2 regions of the Streptomyces sp. NPDC002994 genome follow, and region 1 is predicted to be linked to the other one. Evidence: riboswitches for the same ligand, from Rfam matches in the RefSeq annotation. Region 1 holds a riboswitch; the other holds the start of a gene.

Region 1 (5,612 bases):
GTCGGCCATCCGGCACTCGGTGTACCGCATGGCGGCCGGCGGGTCGTCGTTGCCCAGCGAGCCGAAGTTGCCGTGCCCGTCGACCAGCGGCAGGCGCATCGAGAAGGGCTGAGCCATCCGCACGAGCGCGTCGTAGATCGACGCGTCGCCGTGCGGGTGCAGCTTGCCCATCACCTCGCCCACGACACGGGCGCACTTCACATAGCCGCGGTCGGGCCGCAGCCCCATCTCGTTCATCTGGTAGACGATGCGTCGGTGCACCGGCTTCATGCCGTCGCGGGCGTCGGGCAGCGCTCGCGAGTAGATCACCGAGTACGCGTACTCAAGGAAGGAGCCCTGCATTTCGTCGACGACGTCGACATCGAGGATCTTCTCCTCGAACGCATCGTCCGGCGGCGGGGTCTTCGTGCTGCGGCGGGCCATCGCGGCTGCGGCTCCTTCGCGGTTCTGTCGGGCTGAGTTCTTGGGTCTGATGCCGACCATTGTGGACCGGCCCACTGACAACGCCGACCTCGACCCGTCCGTAGCGCCTACTCGGAGCCAGGGCGGCGACTGCTCGGGCGTTCCCTGAGGGCGTACACCGGCCGGGAACTTCGCCAGGTGTAGTTGCGCTTGCATACAGTGGCAGGACTTCTTCATATCGCGATCGAAGGGACGTACATGCCCATGGGTCACACGGCCACAGCGCAGGCCGGTTCCGGCGGCCTGACAGCGACCGAGCACCGGCTGGCCAATGGCCTGCGCGTGGTGCTCTCCGAGGACCACCTGACCCCGGTCGCCGCGGTCTGCCTCTGGTACGACGTGGGTTCGCGCCACGAAGTCAAGGGGCGTACCGGTCTTGCTCACCTCTTCGAGCACCTGATGTTCCAGGGCTCGGCGCAGGTCAAGGGCAATGGTCACTTCGAGCTGGTGCAGGGTGCGGGCGGTTCGCTCAACGGCACGACCAGCTTCGAGCGCACCAATTACTTCGAGACGATGCCCGCCCACCAGGTGGAGCTGGCTCTGTGGCTGGAAGCCGACCGGATGGGCTCGCTGCTCTCCGCGCTCGACGAGGAGTCCATGGAGAACCAGCGCGACGTCGTCAAGAACGAGCGCCGCCAGCGGTACGACAACGTTCCGTACGGCACCGCGTTCGAGAAGCTGACCGCCCTCTCCTACCCGGAGGGCCACCCGTACCACCACACGCCGATCGGCTCGATGGCCGATCTGGACGCCGCGACCCTCGAAGACGCGCGCGCCTTCTTCCGTACGTACTACGCGCCCAACAACGCGGTGCTCTCCGTCGTCGGCGACATCGACCCGGTGCAGACGCTCGCCTGGATCGAGAAGTACTTCGGCTCCATCCCGCACCACGACGGCAAGCAGCCGCCGCGTGACGGTACGCTCCCCGACATCATCGGCGAGGAGATCCGCGAGGAGATCCGCGAAGAGGTCCCGGCCCGCGCGCTGATGGCCGCCTACCGGCTCCCACAAGACGGCACCCGCGAGTCCGACGCCGCCGACCTGGCCCTCACCGTCCTCGGCGGTGGCGAGTCCTCCCGGCTGCACAACCGCCTCGTCCGCCGCGACCGGACGGCCGTCGCCGCCGGCTTCGGACTGCTGCGCCTCGCCGGCGCCCCCTCGCTCGGCTGGCTCGACGTGAAGACGTCGGCCGGCGTCGAGGTGCCCGACATCGAGCGCGCCGTCGACGAGGAGCTGGCCCGCTTCGCCGCCGAGGGCCCCACGCCCGAGGAGATGGAGCGCGCGCAGGCCCAGTTGGAGCGCGAGTGGCTGGACCGGCTCGGTACGGTCGCGGGCCGCGCCGACGAACTGTGCCGGTACGCCGTCCTGTTCGGCGACCCGCAGCTCGCCCTGTCCGCCGTCAAGCGTGTCCTGGACATCACGGCGGAGGAGGTCCAGGCGGTCGCCAAGGCCAGGCTCCGCCCGGACAACCGCGCGGTCCTGGTGTACGAGCCCACGCACTCCGACAGCGCCGAAGCCGCAGCCGACGACACCACCGACGCCGCCGGCGAGACCGGAACGCAGGAAGGGGCGGACAAGTGACCGACACCGCAGCCGTCAGCATGAAGTTCCACCCGCAGCCGCAGGGGGGCACCCCCACGCCGTGGGCCTTCCCCGCCCCCGAGCGCGGCGCCCTGCCCAACGGCCTGACCGTGCTGCGCTGCCACCGCCCCGGTCAGCAGGTCGTGGCCGTCGAGGTCTTCCTCGCCGCCCCCCTGGAGGCCGAGCCCACGGGCCTGGACGGCGTGGCCACGATCATGGCGCGGGCCTTCTCCGAGGGCACCGACAAGCACTCCGCCGAGGAGTTCGCCGCCGAGCTGGAGCGCTGCGGCGCCACACTCGACGCGTACGCCGACCATCCGGGCGTCCGGGTCTCCCTCGAGGTCCCCGTCTCCCGGCTGCCCAAGGCGCTCGGCCTGCTCGCCGACGCGCTGCGGGCGCCCGGCTTCACGGACAGCGAGATCGAGCGCCTGGTGGCCAACCGGCTCGACGAGATCCCGCACGAGACGGCCAACCCGTCCCGCCGCGCGGCCAAGCAGCTCTCCAAGGAGCTGTTCCCGGCGACCTCGCGCATGTCGCGGCCGCGCCAGGGCACCGAGGAGACGGTGGAGCGTATCGACTCCGCCGCTGTGAAGAGCTTCTACGCGGCGCACGTGCGTCCCGCGACCGCCACCGCGGTGGTCGTCGGCGACCTCGAAGGCACCGACCTGGACGCGATCCTGGCCGACACCCTGGGCGCCTGGAAGGGTGACACGGCCGAGCCCCGCCCCGTGCCGCCGGTGACGGCCGACGACACGGGCCGTGTGGTCATCGTGGACCGGCCCGGCGCGGTCCAGACGCAGCTGCTCATCGGCCGGATCGGCCCCGACCGGCATGACCGTGTCTGGCCCGCCCAGGTCCTCGGCACGTACTGCCTGGGTGGCACCCTCACCTCCCGCCTGGACCGCGTCCTGCGCGAGGAGAAGGGCTACACGTACGGCGTGCGCGCCTTCGGCCAGGTGCTGCGCTCCTCGGCCGACGGTACGGGCGCCTCGATGCTGGCGATCAGTGGCTCGGTGGACACGGAGTCCACCGGACCGGCGCTCGATGACCTCTGGAAGGTGCTGCGCACCCTCGCGGCCGAGGGCCTCACCGACGCCGAGCGCGATGTCGCCGTACAGAACCTGGTGGGTGTCGCGCCGCTCAAGTACGAGACGGCGGCGGCCGTCGCCGGCACGCTCGCCGACCAGGTCGAGCAGCACCTGCCGGACGACTTCCAGGCCCAGATGTACGCCCGCCTCGCCGAGACGGGCACCGTGGAGGCCACCGCGGCGGTCGTCAACGCCTTCCCCGAGGACCGGCTGGTCACGATCCTCGTCGGCGACGCTTCGCAGATCGAGGAGCCCGTCAGGGCGCTCGGCATCGGCGACGTGACGGTGGTCGCAGGCTGACGCGTGGTCGGCGACTGACCGCGTTACACCCCAAAGCGGGAGATTGAGGGACCCCGGCGGCCGAAAGGCTGCCGGGGTCCTTCCTGTATGTCCGGTTTGTTGTGGAGGTTGCCTGTCTGGCCTGTGGGGTGCGTTACAAAACGCCGTGTCTGTTTGGTGATTAAAAGATGTGCCGCTTAGCGTCTGTCCGGCTGTCCGTCAGCAGTGAGCCGCATCCGCGGCACCGGGCAGCCATCGCCGAGTCCCCGTCAGGCGCGAGCCTGGGGAGCCGGGGACCCAATCAGTCCCTGGGGTGAATCGGACGTCCTGCGTGCGTACGTACGACAGGCGTCCGTAGGAGACCTTCCTGCTCCGAACCCGTCAGCTAACCCGGTAGGCGAGAAGGAAGGAAAGGATCAGCCACTCCATGGCGTTCACCCGTGCCACCGGGAAGCACCGTCGTCCGAGCCGCCTGACGCGCAGAAGCGCGAACATGGCGGGCGTCGCCGCCCTCGCGACGACCGGCGTCATCGGAGGCCTGGCCTCTCCGGCTCTCGCCGCCGGATCGGCCCTCTCCGTCGAGGACACCGGCCTCACCCAGGCCATCGTCATCGGCGACTCCCTCGCCGACCAGATCGCCGCTCAGGCCGAGAAGCAGCAGCAGGCCGCCGACAAGGCGGAGGCCGAGCGCAAGGCGGAGGTCAAGCGCAAGGCGGAAGCCAAGCGCAAGGCGGAGGCCAAAGCCAAGGCCGAGGCCGAGGCGCGCGCCAAGAAGGAGCGCGAGGAGCGTGCGGCCAAGGAGCGCGCCGCCCGTGAGGCGGAGCGCAAGCGCCTGGGTGGCTACACCCTCCCGGTCGCCGGCTCCTTCGTGACCACCGGCTACAAGACCGGCGGTAACCTCTGGTCCTCCGGCAGCCACTCCGGCGTCGACTTCCGCGCCGCGTCCGGCAGTTCCGTCGTCTCCGTCGGTGCGGGCACCGTCGTCGAGGCCGGCTGGGGCGGGGCGTACGGCAACAACATCGTCATCCGGATGAACGACGGCACGTACACGCAGTACGGCCACCTGTCGTCCCTCGGCGTCTCCGTCGGCCAGAGCGTCGCCTCCGGCCAGCAGATAGGCCTCTCGGGCTCGACCGGCAACTCGACCGGCCCGCACCTGCACTTCGAGGCCCGCACGTCGCCCGAGTACGGCTCGGACATGGACCCGGTCGGGTACCTGCGCGCGCACGGCGTGAACGTCTGACGGCTCGGTCGCCCGTTCGTCGTCCAGAAGGCCCCGGCTCCCCGCCGGGGCCTTGTGCATGTCCAAAAGCCGTCCATGGATTCCCGCCCCCCGTCGGAAATTGCGGAATGCTGCAATAGAGTCGCCGAACAAGCGTCGATCGACCGCGTTTCGCGGGGATTAAGGCGGAGGTTCGGTCATGCGCATTCCCGCGCAATCGGTATGCACGGCAATCCGTGACGACATCGTTTCCGGTGTCTTCGCGCGGGGCAGCCGGCTCACCGAAGAGCTGCTGGCGCGCCGTTACGGTGTCTCGCGCGTCCCGGTGCGCGAGGCTCTGCGCACACTGGAGTCCGAGGGGTTCGTCACCACCCGCCGGCACGCGGGCGCCTGCGTGGCCGAGCCCACCGAGCAGGAGGCCGCCGACCTCCTGGAGGTCCGGACACTGCTGGAGCCGCTGAGCGCGGCCCGCGCCGCCCAGCGGCGCACCGAGGCGCACCTCAAGGTGCTGCGCGGCCTGGTCAGGCTCGGCCAGGAGCGGGCCCGCCGGGGCGAGGGCGAGGATCTGCGCTCGCTGGGCACCTGGTTTCACGAGACGCTCGCCCAGGCGTCGGGCAGCCCCGGCCTCACGGCCCTGCTCACCCAGCTCAGGCACAAGATCGCCTGGATGTACGCCGTCGAGCAGCACGCCCGCCCCGCCGAGGCCTGGGCCGAACACGCCGCGATCGTCGACGCCGTGGCGCGCGGTGACGTGGAACGGGCCCGGTCGCTGACGGCCCTGCACGCCGAACGGGCCGTGGCCGCGCATCGGTTGCGACGCCCCGGCCCGGAGCGTGAACGAGGGCGCGAGCGGGAGCGTGAACGGGAGCGCGGGCAAGGGCGCGTGAGGACTTCGCAACATGCCGTAAACACCGTGAGTGGCCGCCATTAACAGCCGCGCCGTATACAAAGAGGGCGAATTGGCGGGGGCTTATTTCTGC
Region 2 (5,612 bases), on a different contig from region 1:
GCTCCTGTGGCGGCGAGGACTGTCCCCGCGCGCAGATACTGCCACCAGCGAAAGTTCCTCCCGGTCCCCGTGGTCTCGCACAGCAGCACGTAGCGACGGGCCGTCCGCTCGGCCGTGCTCCAAGTCCCGGAACTCACCCAGCAACCGGTCCGCCAGAGGTCCGTTGTCGCCGCTCATACGCGGGAGCCTAGACGGTCGTCAGAAGTCGAGCCGTCGCTCCTACGCGAGCCGTCGCTCCTACGCCGGCCTCGTCGCCCCCGCGAACGGCATCTGGTCGATCGGCGCCACCCGGACCGGGGCGCCGGGGCGGGGTGCGTGGATCATCTGGCCGTTGCCGATGTAGAGGCCCACGTGGCTGATGCCGGAGTAGAAGAAGACCAGGTCCCCGGGGGCCAGCTGCGAGCGCGAGACGCGCTGTCCCGCGTTGATCTGCGTGTACGTCGTACGCGGCAGCGAGACGCCCGCCGCCTTCCAGGCCGCCTGCGTCAGGCCCGAGCAGTCGAAGGCGGACGGCCCCGTGGCGCCCCACACGTACGGCTTGCCGATCGCCCCGTACGCGAAGGAAACCGCCTGCCCGGCACGGGAGTTCGGCGCCTGGGGCGGGCGGTTGCCGCGAGTGACGGCCCGCTCAGTGCGGTCGGCGCGGTTGGCGCGGTCGGCCCCGGACCCGGCATCTGCGCTCGAACCGCCGTGGCCGTCCTCCCGGGCGTACTCCGCGCGCTGCTCCGCCGTGAGGCGGGACAGGAGGTTCTCGGCCGCGCCGATCTTCTCCTTGATCTTCGACTTGTGCCTGCGCAGGTCCTTCTGGTGCGCCTTGAGCTCGTCCAGGCGGTTGTCCGCCTCCTCCCGCAGTTGCTCGATCTCCCCGAGCTGCTGCCGTATCCCGGTGACGGCCGCCGCCTGCCGGTCGCCGGCGCGGTCGGCGATCGCGGCGCGCTCCAGGTACTGGTCCGGGTCGGAGGTAAGTGCCACCTGTACGGCCGGATCGATCGCGCCGGTGCGGTACTGCGCGGTGGCGAGCGAACCGAGCCCGTTGCGCGCCGCGTTGAGGCGCTCGGTCCTGCGGGCGGCCTCGTCGCGCAGCTCGTTCAGTGACTCCCCGGCGTCGTCGGCCTTCTCCTTCACGCCGTTGTACTTCTCGGTGGCGACCTCGGCGTCGTGGTACAGCTGATCGACCTTCGCCTTCACCTGAGCGGGGGTGAGGGCGGGCTCCGCGTGCCCGATGCCGTCAAACGCGGTGGCGCTCGCGGCTCCGGCGAGGGCCAAGGTGACGGCGGTGCGGGCGGTGCGTGCGGTGTTGCCGGTGAGCAGGCGCTGCTTGGGCTTTCGGTGCGTGGCCACGAGGGCGTCCACGTCCTTCCGTCCTGTACGTCGCTGTACGTCGAGCCGCTCGCATCCGGCGGCGGCCCGCACAGGGGAACGGGCCGCCGCCGGATTTTCGGCGGTGGTGTCCGACTGCCGCTCCGGGGAGGGGCGGCGGTGGGGAGTCGGTCACCTGGGGAAGGACGCTAAACCTGAGGGTCACGGGACAGCGGTGGAATGACCGACAGTGGTCGAATTAGGTAGCTGAGTGAGCGCGGTTGGGGAAGGGACCTGCGCCGGCAGCGAGCATTCCGCTCTTCCGCGACCGATACGGCGATGGCAGGGGAACCTGGCCGCCGGGGCTGCTATGGCCAGAGCTAGGCTCCGGTTCATGGACGTACTCATCAATGTCTTCGTCGGCCTGCACATCATCGGCATAGCCTCGCTGCTCGGCGGCTTCCTGACCCAGATGAAGGCGATGGGCGACGGCACGGCCCGCTTCAATCCGGCGATGCTGCACGGCGCGCTGACCATGCTCGTCACGGGCGTGGCACTGGTGGGACTCAACCAGGCCGACGATCAGGCGGTGAACAACCTCAAGATCGGCATCAAGCTCGCGATCCTCGTGGTGATCCTCGGCCTGGTGTACGTCAAGCGCGATGAGGAGAGGGTCGAGAAGGCGCTGTTCGGGGCGGTCGGCGGACTGACCGTCGCCAATATCTTCATCGCGGTGCTCTGGACCTGAGCCGGGCTGCGGATCTCTGAGCCTGTGGCGGGCCGCGTCGCCCTGTTCAAGACCGCGTCGCGGCCGCCACCGGTGGCCGGGCTGTTCGGCGACGAGCGCCTCCGCCGCGACCGGCGTGCACCGACCACCGCTTCGGCCCCCCCGGGGGCATCCTCGGCATGATCGCACGGCGGCTCCTGAGACCACCGCCCAGTTCAGGTGACTTCTCATCGTCCTGTCCTGCCGGACCGGCGAAGGACAGGAGGACAGGAGGACGATGAGGAAAGGCCAACTCAAACGCGGCCCGGCACAGGCGCTTTCGGGCTAGGCGGGGCGCACGCTGCCGTAGATCGGCATGTAGTAGATCGACTCCTCGCGGACGTACGCGCCGGGCTTCGGGGCGTGGATCATCTTGCCGCCGCCGATGTAGATGCCGACGTGGCTGATGTCGTCGTAGAAGAAGACCAGGTCGCCCGGCTTGAGGTTGTCCGTCGCGATGCGCGTGCCGACCTTCACCTGGTCCCAGGTGGTACGGGGGAGGTCGACGCCGGCGGCCTTCCAGGCGTCCTGGGTGAGGCCGGAGCAGTCGTACGAGCTGGGGCCTGCCGCGCCCCAGACGTACGGCTTGCCGATCTGGGCGCGGGCGAAGGCCAGGACCTTCTCGGCCTTGGCGGCGTACGCGTCGCCGGTGCCGGTGCCGGAACCCGTGCCTGTATCGGCTCCCGTACCCGTACCCGTACCCGTACCCGTTCCCGTATCGCTCTCGTCCTTCTGTGCCACTTCCTCCTGGCGCTTGCGCTCCGCCTTGGCCGCCTCCGCCTCTGCCTTGGCCTTCGCTTCGGCCTTGCGCCGCGCCTCCGCCTCCCGCGCCTTCTCCAGCGTCGCCAGCCGCGCCTTCTCCTGCGCGGTCAGCCGGGACAGCAGCTCGCGCGCCTGTGCGAGCTTCGTCTGCACGTCCTGCTTCGAGGACTTGAGGGATGCCTGCGACGCGGTGAGGCTCTCCAGGCTCCGCGTCGCCTCGGCGCGCTTCTTCGACGCCGCCGCCTGCTGCGTCTCGAAGTCGGTGACATCCGTCTGCTGGCGTTCCGTCATCCGGTCCAGCAGCCGGTTCTGGTCGAAGTACGCCTGGGGGCTGTCCGCGAGGAGCAGCGCGGCGGTCGGGGTGACCGACCCCGACCGGTACTGTGCGGCCGCGTAGCTGCCGAGCTTGCGCCGGGCCTCGTTCAGCTTCTCTGTCCGCTCGGCCACGGCGTCGAGCAGGCCGTCCACGGACTTCCGCTGCTGCTCCGTCTTCTCTTTGGCCAGGTTGTACTTCTGCGTGGCCGTGCCGGCCTGCCGGTAGAGGTCGTCGACCTTCTTCCGCACCTCTTCGACGGTCGGCTTGGGAGCCGTCGGCGCGGTGGGTGCCGCGCCCGCTGTCTGGGCGAGCAGGCCGACTGAGGCGATTGCGGCCGTCGTGATGCCCAGTGCGGGTGCGGTGGTGCGTGTACGGGCACGCGGCTTGCGATGCGACGCCAAGGCCGGCATCTCCTTCCGTGGACCGCCTACCGGGTTAGCTGTCGGGTTCGGGCGGGACGAACGGAAGGTGCCCTACGGTCCGTGGGACTGCGGACCGATTCACCCCAGGTGGTGCGCGTGGGTCCCCGGTTCCGAACTGCCCTGTGGCAGGCCGGATTCGGCGTGGGCTGATCGCTCCGGCGCTGTTCGCCGGCTGGGGTACGAGCCGCCCGACTCGGCACGCTAGCCAACAGTGGTGAGTGCTGGGAAGCCCGATGTTCGATATGCCCGATACATTTTCGTGACCTGGTCGAGTTGGTTCCGTTGTGCGTCCCGCAGCCCGGTCCCTCGGTCGGCCGTCGGGCGTGCGCAAGGTCACAGAGGGCGACGGCAGGCGTGCGAAGTGGCGGAGCGCCGGGTTCGCCCGGCCGGATCCGGGTGGCCCCGGTGGAATCCGGGGCGGGCTGTCGGTGGTCCCGCCTAAGCTTGGTAAACGATGAGCAGCCTCTTTGACGACAGCTTCCTGGCCGACCTCCAGCACGCGGAAGAGCCGGCCCCGCCGCCCCCCGAGGATCACGCCCCGGAGGAGGTCCCGCACGACCTCTTCGGCGGCGCCTTCGACGCGCCTCCGGCGCCCAGGGACGGGCACTACAGGGACGGCGCGCCGCGCCCGGTCGTGGACGCCGCCGCGCTGCTCGACGGGCTGAACGAAGAGCAGCGCGCCGCCGTCGTCCATGCCGGATCGCCGCTGCTCATCGTGGCTGGCGCGGGTTCGGGCAAGACCCGCGTCCTGACCCACCGGATCGCATACCTGCTGGCCAAGCGGGGTGTGCACCCCGGCCAGATCCTCGCGATCACCTTCACCAACAAGGCCGCGGGCGAGATGAAGGAGCGCGTGGAGCAGCTCGTCGGCCCGCGTGCGGGTCACATGTGGGTCTCCACCTTCCACAGCGCGTGCGTGCGCATCCTGCGCCGCGAGTCGAAGAGGCTCGGCTTCACGTCCTCGTTCTCGATCTACGACGCCGCCGACTCGAAGCGCCTGATGGCGCTCGTCTGCCGCGATCTGGACCTCGACCCGAAGCGCTTCCCGCCGAAGGCCTTCAGCGCCAAGGTCTCGAACCTCAAGAACGAGCTGATAGACGAAGAGACCTTCGCCGGGCAGGCCGCCGACGGCTTCGAGAAGACCCTGGCGCAGGCCTACGCGATGTACCAGGCGCGGCTGCGCGAGGCCAACGCCCTGGACTTCGACGACATCATCATGACCACCGTGCACCTGCTCCAGGCGTTCCCGGACGTCGCCGAGCACTACCGGATGCGCTTCCGGCACGTCATGGTCGACGAGTACCAGGACACCAACCACGCTCAGTACACGCTCGTACGCGAACTGGTAGGTCCGTCGGGCGAGAACCAGGCGCCCGCCGAGCTGTGTGTCGTGGGTGACGCCGACCAGTCGATCTACGCCTTCCGCGGCGCCACCATCCGCAACATCCTCCAGTTCGAGGAGGACTACCCGGACGCGAAGACGATCCTGCTGGAGCAGAACTACCGCTCGACGCAGACCATCCTCACGGCCGCCAACGCCGTCATCGAGCGCAACGAGAACCGCCGGCCCAAGAACCTGTGGACGGACGCCGGGGCGGGCTCGCTGATCACCGGGTACGTCGCCGACACCGAGCACGACGAGGCGCAGTTCGTCGCCGAGGAGATCGACCGGCTGACGGACGCGGGCGACGCGAAGGCCGGCGACGTCGCCGTCTTCTACCGTACGAACGCCCAGTCCCGCGTCTTCGAAGAGATCTTCATCCGCGTCGGGCTGCCCTACAAGGTCGTCGGCGGCGTGCGCTTCTACGAGCGCAAGGAGGTCCGGGACGTGCTCGCGTACCTGCGCGTCCTGGCGAACCCCGAGGACACCGTCCCGCTGCGCCGCATCCTGAACGTACCGAAGCGGGGCATCGGCGACCGCGCCGAGGCGATGATCGACGCGCTGTCGCTGCGCGAGAAGATCAGCTTCCCGCAGGCGCTGCGGCGCGTGGACGAGGCGTACGGCATGGCGGCCCGCTCGGCGAACGCCGTGAAGCGCTTCAACACG

The links. A riboswitch is a leader RNA that binds a small molecule or an ion and turns the genes downstream of it on or off. The one in region 1 is predicted to bind cyclic di-AMP.
Positions count from the first base shown of each region.
Region 2: another riboswitch for cyclic di-AMP. It lies ahead of ABZX79_RS13025 (NlpC/P60 family protein); the one in region 1 lies ahead of ABZX79_RS29385 (M23 family metallopeptidase).

Region 1 covers NZ_JBEXNQ010000026.1:108,053-113,664, forward strand. Annotated here, with positions in the region: gene ABZX79_RS29370 (DNA topoisomerase IV subunit A) at 1-423, opposite strand, end outside; gene ABZX79_RS29375 (pitrilysin family protein) at 661-2,043, shown strand; gene ABZX79_RS29380 (pitrilysin family protein) at 2,064-3,431, shown strand; cyclic di-AMP (ydaO/yuaA leader) riboswitch at 3,657-3,825, shown strand; gene ABZX79_RS29385 (M23 family metallopeptidase) at 3,838-4,653, shown strand; gene ABZX79_RS29390 (GntR family transcriptional regulator) at 4,832-5,563, shown strand.
Region 2 covers NZ_JBEXNQ010000008.1:167,859-173,470, reverse strand. Annotated here, with positions in the region: gene ABZX79_RS13040 (hypothetical protein) at 1-137, opposite strand, end outside; gene ABZX79_RS13035 (NlpC/P60 family protein) at 238-1,341, opposite strand; gene ABZX79_RS13030 (hypothetical protein) at 1,694-2,047, shown strand; gene ABZX79_RS13025 (NlpC/P60 family protein) at 2,351-3,553, opposite strand; cyclic di-AMP (ydaO/yuaA leader) riboswitch at 3,552-3,717, opposite strand; gene pcrA (DNA helicase PcrA) at 4,020-5,612, shown strand, end outside.